3 regions of the Streptomyces poriticola genome follow, and region 2 is predicted to be linked to each of the others. Evidence: predicted binding sites of a transcription regulator. Region 2 holds the regulator's gene; each other region holds the start of a gene.
The links. The regulator HrcA, encoded in region 2, represses chaperone genes, less so after heat shock. The targets are predictions, from matches to a motif close to TTNGCACTCNGNNNNNCNGAGTGCNAA.
Positions count from the first base shown of each region.

Region 1: a site for HrcA is predicted at 2,469-2,495, ahead of groL (chaperonin GroEL). Genes of this name have one in related genera too.
Region 3: a site for HrcA is predicted at 5,830-5,856, ahead of groES (co-chaperone GroES). Genes of this name have one in related genera too.

Region 1 covers NZ_JBAGKH010000003.1:438,872-446,416, reverse strand. The annotation lists gene thrC (threonine synthase) at 1-1,256, shown strand, start outside; gene V5O46_RS07105 (MoaD/ThiS family protein) at 1,378-1,653, shown strand; gene V5O46_RS07100 (cold-shock protein) at 2,093-2,296, shown strand; gene groL (chaperonin GroEL) at 2,659-4,284, shown strand; gene V5O46_RS07090 (NADH:flavin oxidoreductase) at 4,494-5,624, shown strand; gene V5O46_RS07085 (carboxylesterase/lipase family protein) at 5,657-7,258, shown strand; gene V5O46_RS07080 (hypothetical protein) at 7,198-7,545, opposite strand, start outside.
Region 2 covers NZ_JBAGKH010000034.1:10,127-17,671, forward strand. The annotation lists gene V5O46_RS27710 (16S rRNA (uracil(1498)-N(3))-methyltransferase) at 103-852, opposite strand; gene V5O46_RS27715 (nitronate monooxygenase) at 849-1,934, opposite strand; gene dnaJ (molecular chaperone DnaJ) at 2,386-3,525, opposite strand; gene hrcA (heat-inducible transcriptional repressor HrcA) at 3,526-4,542, opposite strand; gene V5O46_RS27730 (MBL fold metallo-hydrolase) at 4,705-5,436, shown strand; gene V5O46_RS27735 (DUF3097 domain-containing protein) at 5,471-6,274, shown strand; gene hemW (radical SAM family heme chaperone HemW) at 6,401-7,545, opposite strand, start outside.
Region 3 covers NZ_JBAGKH010000011.1:88,504-96,048, forward strand. The annotation lists gene rimI (ribosomal protein S18-alanine N-acetyltransferase) at 1-105, shown strand, start outside; gene tsaD (tRNA (adenosine(37)-N6)-threonylcarbamoyltransferase complex transferase subunit TsaD) at 98-1,183, shown strand; gene V5O46_RS17210 (hypothetical protein) at 1,180-1,437, shown strand; gene V5O46_RS17215 (LCP family protein) at 1,629-2,642, shown strand; gene V5O46_RS17220 (class I SAM-dependent methyltransferase) at 2,697-3,881, opposite strand; gene V5O46_RS17225 (polysaccharide deacetylase family protein) at 3,972-4,934, shown strand; gene V5O46_RS17230 (polysaccharide deacetylase family protein) at 4,931-5,632, shown strand; gene groES (co-chaperone GroES) at 6,003-6,311, shown strand; gene groL (chaperonin GroEL) at 6,430-7,545, shown strand, end outside.

The DNA of each region.
Region 1 (7,545 bases), on a different contig from region 2:
CCGCCTCCGCCGTGGATCTCGGTCCCGCCGCGGCGCTCTCCTGCCGCGAGTGCGGCCACCGCGTGCCGCTCGGCCCGGTCTTCGCCTGCGAGGAGTGTTTCGGCCCGCTGGAGATCGCCTACGACTTCTCCGCCTACGACACGGAGGAGCTGCGGGCGCGTATCGAGGCCGGCCCCGCGAACATCTGGCGTTACGCACCGCTGCTGCCCGTCCCGGCGGACGTGGCCGGCAAGCCGAACCTCAACCCCGGCTGGACCAAGCTGGTCGAGGCCGGCAACCTCGCCCGCGAACTGGGGATCACCGGCGGGCTCTACATCAAGGACGACTCCGGCAACCCGACCCACTCCTTCAAGGACCGGGTCGTCGCCCAGGCGCTGGAGGCCGCCCGGGTCTTCGGCTTCACCACGCTGTCCTGCTCCTCCACCGGCAACCTGGCCGGCGCCGTCGGTGCCGCCGCCGCCCGCGCCGGCTTCCGCTCCTGCGTGTTCATCCCGCACGACCTGGAGCAGGGCAAGGTCGTCATGGCCGCGGTGTACGGCGGTGAACTCGTCGGCATCGAGGGCAATTACGACGACGTGAACCGCTTCTGCTCCGAGCTGATCGGCGACCCGGCCGGCGAGGGCTGGGGCTTCGTCAACGTCAATCTGCGGCCGTACTACGCGGAGGGGTCGAAGACCCTGGCGTACGAGATCTGCGAGCAGCTCGGCTGGCAGCTGCCCGACCAGATCGTCGTCCCGATCGCCTCCGGCTCGCAGCTCACGAAGATCGACAAGGGGCTGCAGGAACTGATCAGGCTCGGGCTGGTGGAGGACCGGCCGTACAAGATCTTCGGCGCGCAGGCCGCGGGCTGCTCACCGGTGTCCGCGGCCTTCAAGGCCGGCCACGACGTGGTACGCCCCCAGAAGCCGGACACCATCGCCAAGTCGCTGGCCATCGGCAATCCGGCGGACGGGCCGTACGTCCTCGACATCGCCCGGCGTACGGGTGGTGCGGTGGAGGACGTGACGGACGAGCAGGTCGTCGATGCGATCAAGCTGCTGGCGCGGACCGAGGGGATCTTCGCGGAGACCGCGGGGGGTGTGACGGTCGGCGTCACGAAGAAGCTGATCGAGAACGGTCTCCTCGACCCGGCCCGGTCCACGGTGGTCCTCAACACGGGTGACGGCCTGAAGACGCTGGACGCGGTGGCGGGCACCGGGCTCACCGCGACGATCCGCCCGAACCTCGACGCGTTCCATGAGGCCGGTCTCGCGTAACAGCCGCCTGTACGGCGTCCGCGGGCCGGGCGGGGGCCGGCCGCGCGCCCGGGCGGCGGCAGCCGCACATCCACCACAGCCCCGCGCCCCCGGGGCGCTACCCGACCGGAGGTCACCAGCAATGAGCGTCACCGTCCGCATCCCCACCATCCTGCGCACCTACACCGGCGGCCGGGCCGAGGTGAGCGCCGAGGGGACGACCCTCGCGCAGGTCATCGAGGACCTGGAGAAGAACCACACCGGGATCGCTGCGCGGGTCCTGGACGACCAGGGCAAGCTGCGCCGCTTCGTCAACGTCTACGTCAACGACGACGACGTCCGGTTCGAGCAGGGCCTCGAGACGGCGACCCCGGACGGGGCCGGAGTCTCCATCATCCCGGCGGTCGCCGGCGGCTGACCGGAACGTCCGTTACCAACGGTAATGTTGGTGACATAGGGTTTTCCCTATTGCCCCCTCCGTGAGAGATGCGGAGGGGGCAATTCCGTGTGATTGAGCGCGGTACAGTTGGGGAACGCGCTCCGGATCGTGCGGTCGGAAGCCCTGAATTCCTGCCGCACGCCCGACAAGATGCAGCCAAACTCCGGGTGTCTTTCGCGGCTTTTGCTCCGTTCGCCCGGCCCGACTTGCCCCGGAATCGCACGAATTCTCGCCACATTCCGGACCGGGTGCGTCCAGAATTCTCGTCCGATTGACCTGTTGCAGACGGCAGTTGGACAGATACATTCAGCCGCGGTCGACGCGTTCCGGCGCACGCCCCCAACCGTTGGGGGGTGAGGTCTGACCCGGATCCGCGAAGTGCGGATCTGTGCAAGGGCCAGTAATAGGGGAGTTAGGCATGGCTCAGGGCACCGTCAAGTGGTTCAACGCGGAGAAGGGGTACGGCTTCATCGCGGTCGACGGTGGTGCGGATGTTTTCGTCCACTACAGCGCGATCCAGATGGACGGCTACCGCACCCTGGAAGAGGGCCAGCGGGTCGAGTTCGAGATCTCGCAGGGTCAGAAGGGCCCGCAGGCCGACATGGTTCGCGTCACCGCCTGAAACGCGCGGTCAACCGCAGCGAACGGTCTTCATCGGAGGGCCCGCACCCGCCCGGGTGCGGGCCCTCCGGCATGCCCGGGCCCGCACCTCGACGAGCCCGCTTCGCGGGCGCACCTTGCGCCCACCCGTCACCCGGCCACCACCCCTCAATGAGCCCGCTTCGCGGGCGCACCTTGCACTCGGGGGGCGCGAGTGCTAATCATTGGCGTTAGCACTCTGAAGGTGAGAGTGACAGCGAAGGACCGGGTCGGTGAGGCCCGTGGGCCGGGTGGGGCAAGGAACCACGAGGCCCGCGAGCCGTCCGTCGCGGGCGCGGGCGCGGTCCGAAGGAATCACCCCCAGTCCTGGAGGGACCACTTCACATGGCCAAGATCATCGCGTTCGACGAGGAGGCGCGGCGCGGCCTCGAGCGCGGCATGAACCAGCTCGCGGACGCCGTCAAGGTGACCCTCGGCCCCAAGGGCCGCAACGTCGTCCTCGAGAAGAAGTGGGGCGCCCCCACGATCACCAACGACGGTGTCTCCATCGCCAAGGAGATCGAGCTCGAGGACCCGTACGAGAAGATCGGCGCCGAGCTGGTCAAGGAAGTCGCCAAGAAGACGGACGACGTCGCCGGTGACGGTACGACCACCGCGACCGTGCTCGCCCAGGCCCTGGTCAAGGAGGGCCTGCGCAACGTCGCCGCCGGCGCCAACCCGATGGCCCTGAAGCGCGGTATCGAGAAGGCCGTCGAGGCCGTCTCCGCCGCCCTGCTCGAGCAGGCGAAGGACGTCGAGACCAAGGAGCAGATCGCCTCCACGGCCTCCATCTCCGCCGCCGACACCCAGATCGGCGAGCTCATCGCCGAGGCCATGGACAAGGTCGGCAAGGAAGGCGTCATCACCGTCGAGGAGTCCCAGACCTTCGGTCTGGAGCTCGAGCTCACCGAGGGTATGCGCTTCGACAAGGGCTACATCTCGGCGTACTTCGCCACCGACATGGAGCGTATGGAGGCCGTCCTCGACGACCCGTACATCCTGATCGCCAACTCCAAGATCTCCAACGTCAAGGACCTGCTCCCGCTCCTGGAGAAGGTCATGCAGTCGGGCAAGCCGCTGCTGATCATCGCCGAGGACGTCGAGGGCGAGGCCCTGTCGACCCTGGTCGTCAACAAGATCCGCGGCACCTTCAAGTCCGTCGCCGTCAAGGCCCCGGGCTTCGGCGACCGCCGCAAGGCCATGCTCGGCGACATCGCCATCCTCACCGGCGGCGAGGTCATCTCCGAGGAGGTCGGCCTCAAGCTGGAGAACGCGACCCTGGACCTCCTGGGCCGCGCCCGCAAGGTCGTCATCACCAAGGACGAGACCACCATCGTCGACGGTGCCGGCTCGACCGACCAGGTCAACGGCCGGGTCAACCAGATCCGCGCCGAGATCGAGAACAGCGACTCGGACTACGACCGCGAGAAGCTCCAGGAGCGTCTGGCGAAGCTGGCCGGCGGCGTGGCCGTCATCAAGGCCGGTGCCGCCACCGAGGTCGAGCTCAAGGAGCGCAAGCACCGCATCGAGGACGCCGTCCGCAACGCCAAGGCGGCCGTCGAGGAGGGCATCGTCGCCGGTGGTGGCGTGGCCCTGCTGCAGGCTTCCCAGGTCTTCGAGAAGCTGGAGCTCGAGGGTGACGAGGCGACCGGCGCCAACGCCGTGAAGCTCGCCCTGGAGGCCCCGCTGAAGCAGATCGCCGTCAACGGCGGTCTCGAGGGCGGCGTCGTCGTGGAGAAGGTCCGCAACCTGCAGGTCGGCCACGGCCTGAACGCCGCGAGCGGCGAGTACGTCGACATGATCGCCGAGGGCATCATCGACCCGGCGAAGGTGACCCGTTCCGCGCTGCAGAACGCCGCCTCCATCGCCGCGCTGTTCCTCACCACCGAGGCCGTCATCGCCGACAAGCCGGAGAAGGCCGCCGCGGCCGGTGCCCCGGGCGGCATGCCGGGCGGTGACATGGACTTCTGATCCTTCCGAGGATCGGTACCGTCCTTCCGTACCGAGGGCGGCACTCCTGGAATTCCACCAGGGGCGCCGCCCTCGGGCGTGTCCGGGATCACTCCGGGCGGCGGGCCGGGGCCGGAATGCCTGCGCGGGAGTGCTGGTTGACGAGGGGGACAGTCTATGCACACGCACATACCGTGCGGTCAGTACTCGATCCCCCGAGGAGCACTCACGTGACCGTCACCGCCTCCGAAGCCGCCTCCCGCGCGGCGCAGATCCTGGCCCGCCCGGCCACCATCAACGGCCTCACCGTCCCGAACCGTATCGCGATGGCGCCGATGACCCGGATGTTCTCGCCCGGCGGCATCCCCGGCGACGACGTGGTCTCGTACTACGCCCGCCGCGCCGCCGCCGGCGTCGGACTGATCGTCACCGAGGGCACCTACGTGGGCCACGACTCGGCCGGGCAGAGCGACCGGGTGCCCCGGTTCCACGGTGCGGAGCAGCTCGCGGGCTGGGCGAGGGTGGCCGAGGCGGTGCACGCCGCGGGCGGCACGATCGTGCCGCAGCTGTGGCACATCGGCATGGTCCGCAACCAGGACGACCCGCCCGTCGCCGGCGCCCCCGCGGTCGGCCCCTCCGGTCTGCGCATCGGCGCGGACGAGGCCACCGGCCGGGCGATGACCCAGCACGACGTGGACGAGGTGATCGGCGCCTTCGCCGAGGCCGCCGCGGACGCCGAGCGGATCGGCTTCGACGGTGTGGAGATCCACGGGGCGCACGGCTACCTCGTCGACCAGTTCCTGTGGGCGGGTACCAACCGCCGCACCGACGCCTACGGCGGCGACCCGGTGGCCCGCACCCGGTTCGCGGCGGAGATCGTGGCCGCGGTGCGCGAGCGGGTCTCGCCGGACTTCCCCGTCCTCTTCCGCTACTCGCAGTGGAAGCAGGAGGCCTACGACGCCCGCCTCGCCGACACCCCCGAGGAGCTGGAGGCGATCCTCACCCCGCTCGCCGCGGCCGGCGTCGACGCCTTCCACGCCTCCACCCGCCGCTACTGGCTCCCGGAGTTCGACGGCTCCGACCTCAACCTGGCCGGCTGGACGAAGAAGCTGACCGGCAAGCCGGCCATCACCGTCGGCTCGGTCGGCCTGGACGGCGACTTCATCAAGGCCTTCCAGGGCCAGGGCGCCGAGGTGGGAAGCCTCGACAACCTCCTGGACCGCCTGGAGCGCGAGGAGTTCGACCTGGTGGCCGTCGGCCGCGCGCTGCTGCAGGACCCGCAGTGGGCCGAGAAGGTTCTCGCCGGCCGGGTCGGTGAACTGGCCCCGTACGACCCGGCGGCACTGAAGACCCTCAGCTGAGCGGTGACTTACCGCCGCGTACAGTCCGAGGGATGACGACGACTCGACCCGTGGAACCCGTGGAACACGTGGTGGGCACCGCCGCCGGCGCGGTGCGCGGACGCTGGGAGGACGGCGTGGCCGTCTTCCGCGGCATCCCGTATGCGCAGCCGCCGGTCGGCGGTGCCCGGTTCGCGGCGCCGCGCCCGCCCCGGCCGTGGGACGGCATACGCGACGCCGATGCCTTCGGCCCGCCCGCCCCGCAGGAGGCGGGCGCGCTGGGCGCCACCGCCCCGGTCCTGCCGGCGGGCGACGAGTGGCTGACCGTCAACGTCTGGACCCCGGATCCCGACCCGGCCGCCCACCGCCCGGTGATGGTGTGGATCCACGGCGGTGCCTACAAGCTCGGCCACTCCGGCAGCCCCGGCTACGACGCCCGCCTGATCGCCCGCGACGGCGACACCGTGGTCGTCACCCTCAACTACCGCCTCGGCATCGAGGGCTTCGCCCGGATCGAGGGGGCGCCCGCCAACCTCGGGCTGCTGGACCAGGTGGCGGCGCTGGAGTGGGTACGGGACAACATCGCCGGATTCGGCGGCGACCCCGGCCGGGTCACGGTGTTCGGCGAGTCGGCGGGAGCGGGCTCCGTCGCCGCGCTGCTGGCCATGCCGCGGGCCGAAGGGCTGTTCCGGCGGGCCATCGCCCAGAGCGTGCCGGGCACCTACTTCTCCGACGAGCTGGCCCGCGACATGGCCGCGGCCCTCGCCGCCGAGGCGGGCCTGCGCCCGACCGCCGCCGACCTGTCCACGACGGACCCGCGGGAACTCCCGGCGGCGGGCGAGGCGCTGGCTGCGAAGATGCACCGGTACACCGACCGCTGGGGCCGGGCCGCCCCCACCCGCACCCCCTTCGCCCCCGTCGTCGACGGGGAGATCCTGCCGACCGCCCCCTGGCGGGCGCTGGCCGCGGGCGCGGCACGCGACGTGGAACTGGTCGTCGGCCACAACCGCGACGAGTTCCGGCTGTTCACGGCGATGGCCGGGCACCTGGGCCAGGCCTCCGAGGAGCAGGCCGCCCGGACCCTGCGGCTGTACGCGCCGGGCGCGGACGGCGAGTCGGCGTACCGCTCGGCGTTCCCCGACGCGACCCCGGGCGAGCTGCACGAACGCGTCCAGACCGACTGGCTGTTCGCCCTGCCGTCGCTCCGGCTGGCCGAGGCCCAGGGGACCGGCGGGGGCCGCGCCCATGTCTACGAGCTGACGCTCCCCGCGCCGGGCGGCGGCCCGCTGGGCGCCTGCCACGCGCTGGACCTGCCCCTGCTCTTCGGCACCTTCGGCGCCGACCTCGGCCTGCTGTTCTTCGCGGGCACGGAGCCGAGCCCGCAGGTCCGGGAACTGTCGGCGTTCATGCGCCGCGCCTGGACGGCGTTCGCGGCGACCGGCGACCCCGGCTGGCCCGCCTACGACCCGGAGCGCCGGCGGGTGCAGATCCTGGACGCGGAGCCGACGGTCGCACCCTACCCGGAGGAGACCTCCCGACGCCTGTGGGAGGGCACGGAGTTCGGCCCGCTGCCGCTGCTGGGGGGCCGGGAAGGTCAGGGCATCGGTTCGGCGTCCGTGCGTACCGGGGTGCCCCACACCCGGAGCACCTCGTAGTCGGTGAACTCGTGGACCAGGCGGTAGGCCGGCGCCGGGCGCGGGCCGCGGCGCTGGGCCGCGATGAACAGCTCCGCCTCGCGGCGGTCGCGGCGCGGGGTGCCGCACAGCTGCCACACCTGGCCCGTCCACAGCTCGGGCAGCCAGCGCTGCTGGGGCTGGGGACGGTCGCCCCGCACTCCGTACCGGGACTGGGCGGGCTCGGCGGGCCGCGGACGGGGGGCCGGGCCGTTGAACTCCGCGCGGCGGGCCGCCCGGCGGCGGGTCTCGCAGAGCAGGCACAGGTC
Region 2 (7,545 bases):
CATCCCCTCGGGCCCGCCCGTGGAGGGCAGCCTGCCACCGTGCCCGCCGCACCGGTGGAGTGCATACGGCCACTCCTCGGGACCCCGGCGGGGGTGCGGAGATCAGCCCCAGCGGCCGGTGCGGCCCAGCAGCAGGGCCGTCGCCGCCGTGCCGGCGGTGGAGGTGCGCAGGACGGTGCGGCCCAGGACGCAGGGCCTGGCACCGGACCGGGCGAAGAGGGCCAACTCCTCCGGGGAGACGCCTCCCTCGGGGCCCACGACGAGCACGATGTCGCCGGTGGTGGGGAGTTCGGCGGTGGCCAGGGGCTCGTCGCCGGTCTCGTGGAGCACGGCGGCGAGGTCGGCGTCGGCGAGGAGAGCCGCGACCTGCTTGGTGGTGGCCAGGTCGGCGATCTCGGGGAAGCGGGTCCGGCGGGACTGCTTGCCCGATTCACGGGCCGTCGCACGCCACTTGGCGAGGGCCTTCAGTCCCCGGTCGCCCTTCCACTGGGTGATGCAGCGGGACGCCGCCCACGGTACGACGGCGTCGACGCCGACCTCGGTCATGGTCTCGACCGCGAGTTCGCCGCGGTCGCCCTTGGGGAGCGCCTGTACGACGGTGATGCGGGGCTGCTCGGGGGGTTCCTCGTGGACCTCGGCGAGGTTCCCGACCACCAGGCGGTCCTTGCCCTCGGCCGCCGTGACCACGCCCTCGGACCAGCGCCCGCGCCCGTCGGTGAGGACGACCCCCTCGCCCGGCCGGAGCCGTTTGACGGAGACGGCGTGCCGTCCCTCGGGGCCGTCGAGGACGTACTCCCCGCCGGGCAGGTCGGACGGACCGAGGGAGTCGACCACGAACACCGGTGCCGTCATCGGCCCGCCCCTCCCGCGACGCGGCCCGACAACGCTGTCCCGGCGGCGGCGAGTTCGGCCATCAGCACCTCCACGAGCTGCCCGGCGGGCAGCTCCCGGGCCATCCGATGGCCCTGTCCCGCCCACAGTGCCATGCCCTGGGCGTCACCGGCCTTGGCCGCGGCCTTGCGCAGCGGGCTGGTGAGGTGGTGCACCTCCGGGTAGGCGGCGGGCGCGTACGGGCCGTGCTCGCGCAGGAAGCGGTTGACCAGGCCGCGGGCCGGGCGCCCGGAGAAGGCGCGGGTCAGCTCGGTGCGGACGAACAGCGGGTTGGTCAGCGCCTGCTTGTGCAGGGTGTGCGCACCGGACTCGGAGGTGGCGAGGAAAGCGGTGCCGAGCTGGGCCGCGTCGGCGCCGGCCGCGAGCGCCGCGGCGATCTGGGCGCCGCGCATGATGCCGCCGGCGGCGATGACCGGCAGGCTCACCGCCTCGCGGACCTGGGTGACCAGCGACAGCAGGCCGATCCCGGAGCCGTCGGCCTCCGGCAGGTCCCGGTGGGTGCCCTGGTGGCCGCCGGCCTCCACACCCTGGGCGATCACCGCGTCGGCGCCGGACCGCTCCACGGCGCGTGCCTCCTCCGCGGTGGTCGCGGTGACCAGGGTGAAGGTGCCGACGCGGTGCAGGGAGTCGATGGTCTCCCGGCTCGGGACGCCGAAGTGGAAGGAGACCACCGGCACCGGGTTGTCGAGGAGGACGGCGAGCTTGGTGTCGTAGCCGTCGTCCCGGCCGCTGTCCCGGTCGCCGAGCTCGGTCTCGTACCAGCCGGCCTCACCGGCGAGCTGGTGGGCGTAGGCGTCGACGGCGGCGGGGTCCGCGGTCTCCGGCTGCGGCATGAAGAGGTTGACGCCGAAGGGGCGGGAGGTCAGTCCGCGCAGCTGCTTGATCTCCTGGTACATCCCGTCGGCGGTCTTGTAGCCGGCCGCCAGGAAACCGAGCCCCCCGGCCTCGCAGACGGCGGCGGCGAGCCGCGGCACGGAGACGCCGCCCGCCATCGGAGCCTGCACGATCGGACAGGGGAAGTGATCGGTCAGTGCGGAGGACATGACGGCATGTTGCCACGTCCTCCGATCAGGTCCGAATCCGGCCTTCCGTTGGCATACGCCAGGAGCATCCGCGGAAATCGCGCCCCGTCCGGCGCTCGAGGAGGAGGGCGTTCGGGCCGGGGTGGAGGGCTGGAGTGGAGGGCCGGGGGCGACAGCCCCCGGGGACGGCCGGGGCCGGGCAGGAGTGGCAGGGGCGAACCCACCGCCCGCGGCCACCCCGTCGTCGGCGGCCGTTGCCCCGACCGCCGCGACGAGGTCCACCCGGCCTCACCGGCCGTTGAACGCGTCCTTCAACCGCGAGAACAGACCTTGCTGACCCGGTTGGCTGAATCTGCCCGGGGGACGACCCCCGGACCCCCGGCAGCCCCCCGGCCGACGACAACAGACCGACCAGACCCACTCCCGCCCCAGCACCCCGCCACCGACCGCCGCGACGAGAACCACCCCGGCCTCACCGGCCGTTGAACGCGTCCTTCAACCGCGAGAACAGACCTTGCTGACCCGGTTGGAACTGGCCCGTGGGGCGTTCCTCGCCGCGGAGCTTGGCCAGTTCGCGCAGCAGCCGCTCCTGCTCGGGGTCGAGCTTGGACGGCGTCTGGACCTCGACGTGGACGATGAGGTCGCCCCGGCCGCCGCCGCGCAGATGGGTGACGCCCCGGCCGTGCAGCGGGATGGACTGGCCGGACTGGGTGCCGGGCCGGATGTCGACCTCCTCCATGCCGTCCAGCGTCTCCAGCGGCACCTTGGTGCCGAGGGCCGCCGCCGTCATCGGGATGGTGACCGTGCAGTGCAGGTCGTCGCCGCGGCGCTGGAACACCGCGTGCGGGAGCTCGTGGATCTCGACGTACAGGTCGCCCGCGGGACCGCCGCCGGGGCCGACCTCGCCCTCGCCGGCCAGCTGGATCCGGGTGCCGTTGTCGACACCGGCCGGGATCTTCACCGTCAGGGTGCGGCGGGAGCGGATGCGGCCGTCGCCGGCGCACTCCGGGCAGGGGGTCGGGACGACCGTGCCGAAGCCCTGGCACTGGGGGCAGGGGCGGGAGGTCATGACCTGGCCCAGGAAGGACCGGGTGACCTGGGAGACCTCCCCCCGGCCGCGGCACATGTCGCACGTCTGCGCCGAGGTGCCGGGCGCCGCGCCCTCGCCGCTGCAGGTGGTGCAGACGACGGCCGTGTCGACCTGGATGTCCTTGGTCGTGCCGAACGCGGCCTCGTCCAGCTCGACCTCGATGCGGATCATGGCGTCCTGGCCACGGCGGGTGCGCGAGCGCGGTCCGCGCTGCGACGCCGTGCCGAAGAACGCGTCCATGATGTCGGAGAAGTTCCCGAAGCCGCCGGCGCCGAAGCCACCGGCCCCGCCGCCCGCGCCCGCCTGCGAGAGCGGGTCCCCACCGAGGTCGTAGACCTGCTTCTTCTGCGGGTCCGACAGCACCTCGTAGGCGGCGTTGATCTCCTTGAACCGCTCCTGGGTCTTCGGATCCGGATTCACGTCCGGGTGCAGCTCGCGTGCGAGCCGCCGGAAGGCCTTCTTGATCTCATCCTGCGACGCGTCGCGGCGCACGCCGAGAACGGCGTAGTAGTCCGTGGCCACCTACGACTCCGCCAGGATCTGTCCGACGTACCGTGCCACTGCGCGTACCGCTCCCATCGTTCCCGGGTAGTCCATGCGGGTCGGTCCGACCACGCCGAGCTTGGCAACCGCCTCGCCGCCCGAACCGTAGCCCACCGACACGACGGACGTGGAGTTGAGTCCTTCGTGGGCGTTCTCATGACCGATACGGACGGTCACGCCCGGATCCTTCGCCTCGCCGAGCAGCTTGAGGAGCACCATCTGCTCCTCCAGTGCCTCCAGCACCGGCCGGATCATGAGGGGGAAGTCATGCCCGAAGCGGGTGAGATTGGCGGTGCCGCCGATCATCAGCCGCTCCTCGTTCTCCTCGACCAGTGTCTCCAGGAGAGTGGAGAGCACGGTGGAGACCGTACCGCGGTCCTCCCGGTCGAAGGCCTCCGGCAGATCCTCCACCAGCGTCGGCACATCCGTGAAGCGGCGGCCCGCGACCCGGCTGTTGAGCCGCGCGCGCAGGTCCGCCAGCGACGTCTCGCCGAACGGCGCCGGACAGTCCACCATCCGCTGCTCCACCCGCCCGGTGTCCGTGATCAGCACGAGCATCAGACGCGCGGGCGCGAGCGAGAGCAGCTCCACGTGCCGCACGGTCGAGCGGGTCAGCGACGGGTACTGCACGACGGCGACCTGCCGGGTGAGCTGCGCCAGCAGCCGCACCGTCCGGGCCACCACGTCGTCGAGGTCGACGGCGCCCTCCAGGAAGTTCTGGATGGCGCGGCGCTCCGGCGCGGTCATGGGCTTGACGGCGGCGAGCCGGTCGACGAAGAGCCGGTAGCCCTTGTCGGTGGGGATGCGCCCGGCGCTGGTGTGCGGCTGGGCGATGAACCCCTCCTCCTCCAGGGCCGCCATGTCGTTGCGCACGGTGGCCGGGGAGACGCCGAGGTTGTGCCGTTCGGTGAGGGCCTTGGAGCCGACGGGCTCCTCGGTGCCGACGTAGTCCTGGACGATGGCGCGCAGTACCTCCAGCCTGCGTTCGCTGAGCATCGCGCACACCTCCCGAAGTCGTCGGCCCGGCTTCCCCTCCTGGCACTCGGCGCGTGCGAGTGCCAGACTTCCCCGGCCAGTGTACGGCCGTGGGGTACGCCTCGGGCAAGGCCCGGCCTGCGCCGTCGTGCCCGGACCGGCCGTCCCCGTTAGCGTCGCGGTATGACGGTGACTTGGGAAGAGCTGGGATGGGAGAGGGTGGCGGCCGGTGTGGGGCGGTGCCGGCTGCCGGTGTGGGACTGCACGGCGGGGCTCGTCGTGGGCCGGGGCGCGGCGCTGCTGATCGACGCGGGGGCGAGCCTGGGCGAGGGCGCCCGGTTGCGTGCCGAGGCGCAGGCGCTCGCCGGTCATCGTGTGACGCATCTCGCGCTGACCCATCCACATTTCGATCATGTGCTCGGCGCGGGGGCGTTCGCGGGCGCGGAGGTGTACGGCGCGGTGGGCGTGGACACCGTGCTCGGATCCGGCTCCGGACGGGACGAGCTGCGGGCGGATGCGGTGTCCCACGGTCTGGACGCGCTCCGGGCCGAGGAGGCCGTGGACGCGCTGGCGCCGGTCCGGCACCGGGTGTGCGGCGAGTGGACGCTCGACCTGGGCGGCGGCCGGCAGGTGCTGCTGGCCAACCTGGGTCCGGCACACACGGCGCACGATCTGGCGGTGCTGGTGCCGGGCGACCCGGAGGTGGTGTTCTGCGGTGACCTGGTCGAGGAGTCCGGGCAGCCGCAGGCGGGCCCGGACGCGGTGCCGTCGCACTGGCCCGCCGCCCTGGACCGGCTCCTCGGGCTCGGCGGCGAGGACGCGTGGTATGTGCCCGGTCACGGAGCCGTGGTGGACGCGGCGTTCGTGCGTGCGCAGCGGGACGCGCTGGCGGAACGCTTCGGCGTGTCGTGCTGATCGCTGCGCCGGAATTCCTCGTATCGTCGGCCGAATGCGCCAGTACTCCGCCGATCTGACCCCGCCGTGGAAGAAGCCGCAGCCGGTGCCGGAGGTCCCCGCCGATCCCGGTCTGGTGGTCGAGGAGCCCGGCACCGGGTTCTGCGGAGCGGTGATCGGCTGCGAGGCGGGCACGGTGACCCTGGAGGACCGTTTCGGCAAACACCGGGTCTTCCCGATGGAACCGCGCGGCTTCCTGCTGGAGGGGCGGGTGGTGACGCTGGTGCGGCCGTCGTCCGGTCCGGTGCGGCCCACCCGTACGGCGTCGGGGTCGGTGGCGGTTCCGGGGGCCCGCGCGCGGGTGGCGCGCGCCGGGCGCATCTACGTCGAGGGGCGGCACGACGCCGAGCTGGTCGAGCAGGTCTGGGGCGACGACCTGCGCATCGAGGGGGTGGTGGTGGAGTACCTGGAGGGTGTCGACGACCTGCCCTCCATCGTCGCCGACTTCGCTCCGGGGCCGGACGCGCGGCTGGGGGTGCTGGTGGACCATCTGGTGCCGGGTTCGAAGGAGTGGCGCATCGCGGAGGCGGTGACGAGCGAGCACGCGCTGGTCGTGGGCCACCCGTACGTCGACATCTGGGAGGCGGTGAAGCCGTCGTCGCTGGGGATCGAGGGCTGGCCCCGGGTGCCGCACGGTCAGGACTGGAAGACGGGGGTGTGCCGGGCGCTGGGGTGGCCGGCCGAGAACACCGGGGCGGTGTGGCAGGCGATCCTGGCGCGGGTGGGGTCGTACAAAGACCTGGAGCCGGAGTTGCTGGGCGGTGTGGAACGTCTCATCGACCATGTCACCGAGCCCTGAACGTCGTCCCGTCGCCGGCGGCGGGGACCTGGTGGGCCGCTCTCCGCCGCTGCGGATCCGGTCCGCCGATCGGCTCGTCCACTCGGCCGGACGGTTCCCGCTCCGCGCCGGAGCGGGGAACGACGCTCAGTCCACCAGATCCCGCACCACGGCATCCGCCAGCAACCGCCCGCGCAGCGTGAGCACCGCGCGACCGCCCTCGTACGGCCCCTCCCGGAGGAGTCCGTCGGACAGCGCACGGCGCGACGCCGCGAGCCCGGCGTCCCTCAGCAGCGCGAGCGGGACACCCTCCCGGAGTCTCAGTTCCAGCAGGATCCGCTCCACCCGCCGGTCCTCGTCCGTCAGGATCTCGCGTCCCGCCCCCGGCGACCTCCCGGCCGCCAGCGCCCCCGCGTACGCCCCGGGGTGCTTCACGTTCCACCACCGCACGCCGCCCACGTGCGAGTGCGCTCCCGGCCCCGCGCCCCACCAGTCGGCGCCGCGCCAGTACAGCTCGTTGTGCAGGCAGCGGCCCGCCTCGGAGCGGGCCCAGTTGGACACCTCGTACCAGTCGAAGCCGGCCGCCGACAGCCGTTCCTCGGCGATCAGGTACCGGTCCGCGTGGACGTCGTCGTCGGTCATGGGGACCTCACCGCGCCGGATGCGGTGGGCGAGCCGGGTGCCCTCCTCGACGATCAGGGCGTACGCCGAGACGTGGTCGGGTCCGGCTCCGAGGGCGGCGTCCAGGGAGGCCCGCCAGTCGTCGTCGGACTCGCCCGGTGTGCCGTAGATCAGGTCGAGGTTGACATGGCCGAAACCGGCCGCCCTGGCCTCGGCCACGCAGGCCTCCGGGCGGCCCGGGGCGTGGGTGCGGTCCAGGATCCGCAGGACGTGCTGCCGCGCGCTCTGCATGCCGAAGGAGATCCGGTTGAAGCCGCCCTCGCGGAGGGTCGCCAGATACCCGGGGTCGACCGACTCGGGGTTGGCCTCCGTGGTGATCTCGGCGTCCGGGGCCAGGCCGAACTCGTCGCGGATCGCCCCCAGCATCCGTACGAGGTCGTCCGCGGCGAGCAGGGTGGGCGTGCCACCGCCGACGAAGACGGTGCGGACCTCGCGCGGGTCGTCGCCGAGCACCTTGCGGGCGAGACGGATCTCGTCGGTCAGCATTCCGGCGTAGTTGTCCCGGGAGGCGAGCACGCCGCCGGTGCCGCGCAGCTCGGTGGCGGTGTAGGTGTTGAAGTCGCAGTAGCCGCAGCGGGTGGCGCAGTACGGCACGTGCAGGTAGAAGCCGA
Region 3 (7,545 bases), on a different contig from region 2:
GGCTACTACCAGCCGGGGAACGTGGACGCCCTGGTGATGCGCCTGACCGACCCCTCCGCCTCCGTACCGGGAACCGACCGAGGAACCGAGAACAACCATGCCTGACGAACCCCTGGTGCTGGGGATCGAGACCTCCTGCGACGAGACCGGCGTCGGCGTCGTGCGCGGCACCACCCTGCTGGCCGACGCCGTCGCCTCCAGCGTCGACGAGCACGCCCGCTTCGGCGGGGTCGTGCCGGAGGTGGCCAGCCGCGCCCACCTGGAGGCGATGGTCCCCACCATCGACCGCGCGCTGAAGGACGCGGGGGTCACCGCCCGCGACCTCGACGGCATCGCCGTCACCGCCGGCCCCGGCCTGGCCGGCGCCCTGCTGGTCGGCGTCTCGGCGGCGAAGGCGTACGCCTACGCGCTCGGCAAGCCCCTCTACGGCGTCAACCACCTGGCCTCGCACATCTGCGTCGACCAGCTGGAGCACGGCACGCTGCCCGAGCCGACCATGGCGCTGCTGGTCTCCGGCGGCCACTCCTCGCTGCTGCTGTCCTCCGACATCACCTCCGACGTCCGCCCGATGGGCGCCACCATCGACGACGCGGCCGGAGAGGCCTTCGACAAGATCGCCCGGGTGCTGAACCTCGGCTTCCCCGGCGGCCCGGTCATCGACCGCTACGCCCGCGAGGGCGACCCGGACGCGATCGCCTTCCCGCGCGGTCTCACCGGGCCGCGCGACCCGGCGTACGACTTCTCCTTCTCCGGGCTGAAGACGGCCGTGGCCCGCTGGATCGAGGCCAAGCGGGCGGCGGGCCAGGAGGTGCCGGTGCGCGATGTGGCGGCCTCCTTCCAGGAGGCGGTGGTGGACGTGCTGACCCGCAAGGCGGTGCGCGCCTGCAAGGACGAGGGCGTCGACCACCTGATGATCGGCGGCGGTGTCGCCGCCAACTCCCGGCTGCGGGCGCTGGCCCAGGAGCGGTGCGAGGCGGCCGGCATCCGGCTGCGCGTGCCGCGGCCCAAGCTGTGCACGGACAACGGCGCGATGGTGGCCGCGCTCGGTGCCGAGATGGTCGCCCGCAACCGGGCGGCGTCCTCCTGGGACCTGTCGGCGGACTCGTCCCTGCCGGTGACGGACCCTCATGTCCCCGGCCACGACCATGTGCACGAGGTCAGCAAGGAGAACCTGTACTCGTGACCGTCGCGCTGATGTGGGAGGCGCGGGCGGTACCCGGCCGCGGTGCGGAGCTGCTCGCGTGGGCGCGGGCGCAGGAACTCCCCGGCCGGCCGCTGCGCCGGGAGACCCTCCGCGCGCCCCAGGACCGCGTCCTCGTCATCACCTGGTGGGACGCGGAGTACGACGCCGAACTCCCGGAGCTCCCCGAGCCGGACGCCGCGCTCGTCATCCGTGCGGTCCACCGCTGGCGGTTCGAGTCGGTGGCCGCCGGCTGAACACCGGAGCCGTGCTGTCCCTGCCCGCCCTGTGCCGTGCCCGTGCCGTCCCTTGCCGACCCCGGAAGTCTGAGAATTTCCACAGAATGCCGGCCGGGGATCTCCCGCGGCAACAATCCGGACTTATGTTCTGGGCGTAGGTGGTACCCGGGTGGCCGGGACACCACGCAGTCGGGGACAGGGGCGGGAACATGGCCGGGCAGCGCGCGAAGATGCTGAGGGCCGCCGCCGTCGCCCTGGCCGGTGTCCTGCTGCTGGGTATCGCCGCCGCCGGCTGGGCCTACGTCCGCCTCGACGGCAACATCACCGGCGTCGACATCGACGGCGCCCTCGGCGACGACCGCCCGCCGAGGCCGCGGGCCACGTCCTCGGCGTCGCCCTCCGCCGCCCCGCCGGCCACCGGGGCACTGAACATCCTGGTGCTCGGCTCGGACTCGCGCAGCGGCGCCGGCAACAAGGAGCTCGGCGGCGGCGACAGCGAGGGCGCCCGCTCCGACACGGCGATGGTCGTCCACCTCGACGCGGGCCGCACCGGCGCCACGGTCGTCAGCATCCCCCGCGACACGCTGGTCGCCCGCCCGGCCTGCCCGCTGCCGAACGGGGAGCAGAGCCCGGCGGCGCACAGCGCGATGTTCAACACCGCGTACGAGCTGGGCGGGCCGGTCTGCGCGGTGAAGACGGCAGAGGCGCTGACGAACGTCCGCATGGACCACTACGTGGAGCTCGACTTCACCGGCTTCACCCGGCTGGTCGACGCGCTCGGCGGGGTCACCGTCACCACCGAGCAGGACATCGACGACGCCAAGAGCCGTCTGCACCTCCCGGCGGGCACCCACCACCTCGACGGCACCCGGGCCCTGGGCCTGGCCCGCACCCGCCACGGCATATCCGGCGGCAGCGACCTCGCCCGCATAGAGCTCCAGCAGCAGCTGGTCCGGGCACTGCTGGAGCAGATCTCCGCCACGCGGCTCCTCACCGATCCCGCGGCGCTCTACCGGGCCGCCGACGCGATCACGGGCAGCCTCACCACCGACACCGGACTGGACTCCCTGGGCGAGCTGACGGCCCTCGGCCGGAGCCTGGCGGGCCTGTCGCCCGACGACGTCCGGACGGTCACGATGCCGGTGCTCCCGGCTCCGTCGGACCCCAACCGGGTGGTGGCCGACCAACCGGACGCCGACGCGCTCTGGGCGTCCCTGCGCTGACCGGACACCAGGCGGCAGCACTCGCCGCACCGGCGTCGGACACCTCACCCGGCGTCAGCCCGCCGGCCGTCCGATCAGCATGGCCGGGGCGCCCGCCACCCGGGTCAGGAACACCGTCGCCGCATGCGGACCCCGCGGCCTGACCATGCGGCGCAGCTCCTCCGGTTCGACCGCGGAGCCCCGCTTCTTCACGGTCAGCGCGCCGACCTCCCGCTCCCGCAGCAGTGCCTTCAACCGCTTGACGCCGAACGGCAGATGGTCGGTGATCTCGTACGCCGTGGCGTAGGCCGTCGGCCGCAGCGCATCCGCCGTGACATAGGCGATCGTCGGGTCGAGCAGCCCGCCGCCGACCGACTCGGCCACCTCGGCGACCAGACGGGCACGGATGACGGCGCCGTCCGGCTCGTACAGGAAGCGCCCCGGCGGGCGGACCGCCGGGTCGGGCAGCCCCCGGGAGAGCAGCGTGCGCGGACCGGGCAGCAGGGTCGCGCGGACCGCACCCGGCTCGGTGCCGAACCACAGCACCGCCTCCTTCACGTCCCCGCCGTCGGAGATCCACTCCGCCTCGGCGTCCTCGGGAACCGCCTCGTGCGGGATGCCGGGCGCGACCTTCAGCGCGGCGGCACGGGGGGCCGTACGGGCCGCCCCGACCGCCCAGGACAGCGGCGGCGAGTACGCCTCCGGGTCGAAGATCCTGCTCCGCCCGGCACCTCCCGACCGCCGGCCGCGGCGCGCAGGATCGACGAACACCGCGTCGTACCCGTCGGTGTCCACCTCCGTCACATCCGCCCGGCGCACCTCGACGAGGCCGGTCAGCCCCAGCGCCTCGGCGTTCGCGCGGGCCGTCTCCGCCGTCACCGGGTCCCGGTCCACCGCGAGCACCCGGATCCCGGCGCGGGCCATCGCGATCGCGTCCCCGCCGATCCCGCAGCACAGGTCGGCGACGGAGGTCACCCCCAGCTCCCTCAGCCGCCCCGCCCGGTACGCCGCCACGCTCGCCCGCGTCGACTGCTCGACCCCGTCCGGGGTGAAGAACATGAGCTCCGCGTCCTCGGCGCCGAACTTGGCCACCGCCCGCTGCCGCAGCCGCGCCTGCCCGAGCGCCGCCGACACCAGCTCGGCGGGGTGGGTGCGGCGCAGCCGGGTGGCGACGGCCAGTTCATCGGCCGGGGTGGTGGAGCGCACCTCGTCGAGGAGGGCGCGGCCTTCGGGGGTGCGGAGGGCGTCGAGGTCGTTCACCGGGTCATTGTGGGCCAGTCGGTGGACGGTGTGCCGCCCGCCGCGGTGTCGGACCGGCTTCCGGGGCGGCGGCTGCGAGGATCCGGCACCATGCGAGCAGTCGTACAAAACGATAAGAGCCGGGAAGACGGGAACTACCGGGTGTTCTGGACGCGCCGGGTGCTCGGGGCCCGGAGAACACGGGTCCGCGGGGGCCTCTCCCTGCTCGCCGTCGCCGCCCTGGGCGCGGGCTGCGCGGAGGGCGGGGCCCGGCCCGCCTCCGGCCAGCAGGCCCTCCAGGCGCCCCCGGCCCGCGCACTGGACGCCTACGCCACCAAGCTGAAGAAGGCGCACGCCGCGCGTGTCGCCGCGGCCCGGCGCTGGGGCCTGAAGAAGGTCCCGCTGACCGCCCCGCCGCCGCCCGCGAAGAAGCCGGAGATCACCACCCGCAAGGGATTCGAGGTCGACGACCACGCCGAGCGCGGCCTCCCGCCGGTCTTCACCACCATCCCCACCAAGGAGAAGATCGTCTTCCTCACCATCGACGACGGCGCCGAGAAGGATCCGGCGTTCCTGCGGATGATGAGCGAGCTGAAGATCCCGTACACCGCCTTCCTCAGCGACTACCTGGTCAAGGAGGACTACGGCTATTTCAAGAAGATGCAGGCCCACGGGGTCACCCTGGACAACCACACCCTCAACCACCCTTACCTGCCCGGACTGAACCACGCACAGCAGAAGCGCGAGATCTGCGGCATGCAGCAGGTCATCCGCAAGCGCTACGGCAAGCGCCCCACCGTCTTCCGCCCGCCCTACGGCAACTACGACGCCGACACCCTGCGCGCCGCCAAGTCCTGCGGCATCACCCATGTCCCGCTGTGGAACGAGGAGGTCTACGCCGACCGCTGGGAGTACCGCGAGTGGGACCGCGAGATCCACCCCGGCGACATCGTCCTCAGCCACTTCCGGGGCCGGGACGACTGGGCGGGCACCATGCCGGACATGGTCCGCCGGTTCCTGGACAAGGTCACCGCCGAGGGGTACGCGGTGGCCCGCCTGGAGGACTACCTGTGAGCCACCGCCGGTGCCGGCTCCCGGTGACCGGCACCGCCCTCGCGGCCCTACTGCTCACCGGCTGCGCCGAGCCCGCCGGCCCCGCCGGGCGTCCGCCGGGGGACGGGGCGCAGGCCGACGCGCAGACCCGGGCGCTGCCGCCCGTCGTGGACCACGTCCGCACCCGCGACAGAGTGGTCTTCCTGACCTACGACGACGGCGCCGAACGCCACCCGCGCGTCACCGCCCTGATCCGCGACCGGAGGCTCCCCGTCACCCTGTTCCTCACCGACACCGTCGCCGGGCCGGCCTACGCCGACCTGGCACGGCTGCGCTCGGTCGGCGCGAGCCTGCAGAACCACACCCTCGACCACCGCTCCCTGCGCGGTCTGCCCTACGCCGGGCAGCGCGCCGAGATCTGCGGCCAGCAGCGCAAGCTCCGGTCCCGCTTCGGCGTCCGCCCCCACCTGTTCCGGCCGCCCCACGGCAGATACGACACCACGACCCTGCGCGCCGCCGCCGACTGCGGCATCACGGCGGTCGTGCTGTGGCGGGTACAGGTGACCGGCAGCGGCCGTGGCTTCACGTACACGCGCGGGGAGCGCCGCCTGCACCCCGGCGACATCGTCTCGGTCACCGAGCCCGGCCGTACGGAGGAACTCCTGGCGGAGATCGAGCAGCGCGGCCTGAGGGTGGCCCGCCTGGAGGACTACCTGTAGTCGGACCAGCCGGCCGGCCGGCCGGCTCCGGCGACGCCGGTCCGGTGCACCCGGCCCGTCCGGCGCTGGAGGACGAGGCCGTCCAGGCCGAATGCGGGGCCCCGGGGGCACAAGGTCCCCGGCGGCGCTCACTCCCCCGCAAGGGGCGCGAAAGAGGCCGGGGTTCACAGGAATCCCCACCCGACGCGCCACGGGCATTGGCACTCCGCTTGACCGAGTGCTAATCCCGGTCATAGTCTCGGCTCTGGCACTCCCCACCGGAGAGTGCCAACACAGCGACGGGCAGGTCCGGCACCCGCGACGACGGATCGACCTGGTCGCCACCTCAGACAGTTAACCCCGTGAGATCTCCGAAGGGGGAGGTCGGATCGTGACGACCGCCAGCTCCAAGGTTGCCATCAAGCCGCTCGAGGACCGTATCGTGGTCCAGCCGCTGGACGCCGAGCAGACCACGGCTTCGGGCCTGGTCATTCCGGACACCGCCAAGGAGAAGCCCCAGGAGGGCGTCGTCCTGGCCGTGGGCCCGGGCCGCTTCGAGGACGGCAACCGCCTTCCGCTCGACGTCAAGGTCGGCGACGTCGTGCTCTACAGCAAGTACGGCGGCACCGAGGTGAAGTACAACAACGAGGAGTACCTCGTCCTCTCGGCCCGCGACGTGCTCGCGATCGTCGAGAAGTAGTTCACCCCGAAGCACACCGCTTTGAGCTGCGCCCCTGGCCCCCCGCGACCGATGAGAAGCCGGGCGCCCGGGGCGCAGCGTCGTTAAACCCAGATTCCGGAAGAGGGCTCACGCTCCCATGGCGAAGATCCTGAAGTTCGACGAGGACGCCCGTCGCGCCCTCGAGCGCGGCGTCAACAAGCTCGCCGACACCGTCAAGGTGACCATCGGCCCCAAGGGCCGCAACGTCGTCATCGACAAGAAGTTCGGCGCCCCCACGATCACCAACGACGGCGTCACCATCGCCCGCGAGGTCGAGGTCGAGGACCCGTACGAGAACCTCGGCGCCCAGTTGGTGAAGGAGGTGGCGACCAAGACCAACGACATCGCGGGTGACGGCACCACCACCGCCACCGTGCTGGCCCAGGCGCTGGTCCGCGAGGGCCTGAAGAACGTCGCCGCCGGTGCGTCCCCGGCGCTGCTGAAGAAGGGCATCGACGCGGCCGTCGCCGCCGTCTCCGAGGACCTCCTCGCCACCGCCCGCCCGATCGACGAGAAGTCCGACATCGCCGCCGTCGCCGCGCTGTCCGCCCAGGACCAGCAGGTCGGCGAGCTGATCGCCGAGGCGATGGACAAGGTCGGCAAGGACGGTGTCATCACCGTCGAGGAGTCCAACACCTTCGGTCTGGAGCTGGACTTCACCGAGGGCATGGCCTTCGACAAGGGCTACCTGTCGCCGTACTTCGTGACGGACCAGGAGCGCATGGAGGCCGTCCTGGACGACGCCTACATCCTCATCCACCAGGGCAAGATCTCCTCCATCGCGGACCTGCTGCCGCTGCTGGAGAAGGTCATCCAGGCCAACGCCTCCAAGCCGCTGCTGATCATCGCCGAGGACGTCGAGGGCGAGGCCCTGTCCACCCTCGTCGTCAACAAGATCCGCGGCACCTTCAACGCCGTCGCGGTGAAGGCCCCCGGCTTCGGCGACCGCCGCAAGGCGATGCTGCAGGACATGGCCGTCCTCACCGGCGCCACCGTCATCTCCGAGGAGGTCGGCCTCAAGCTCGACCAGGTCGGTCTGGACGTGCTCGGCACCGCCCGCCGCATCACCGTCACCAAGGACGACACCACCATCGTCGACGGTGCCGGCAACAAGGAGGACGTGGAGGGCCGCGTCTCCCAGATCAAGGCCGAGATCGAGGCCACGGACTCCGACTGGGACCGCGAGAAGCTCCAGGAGCGCCTCGCCAAGCTG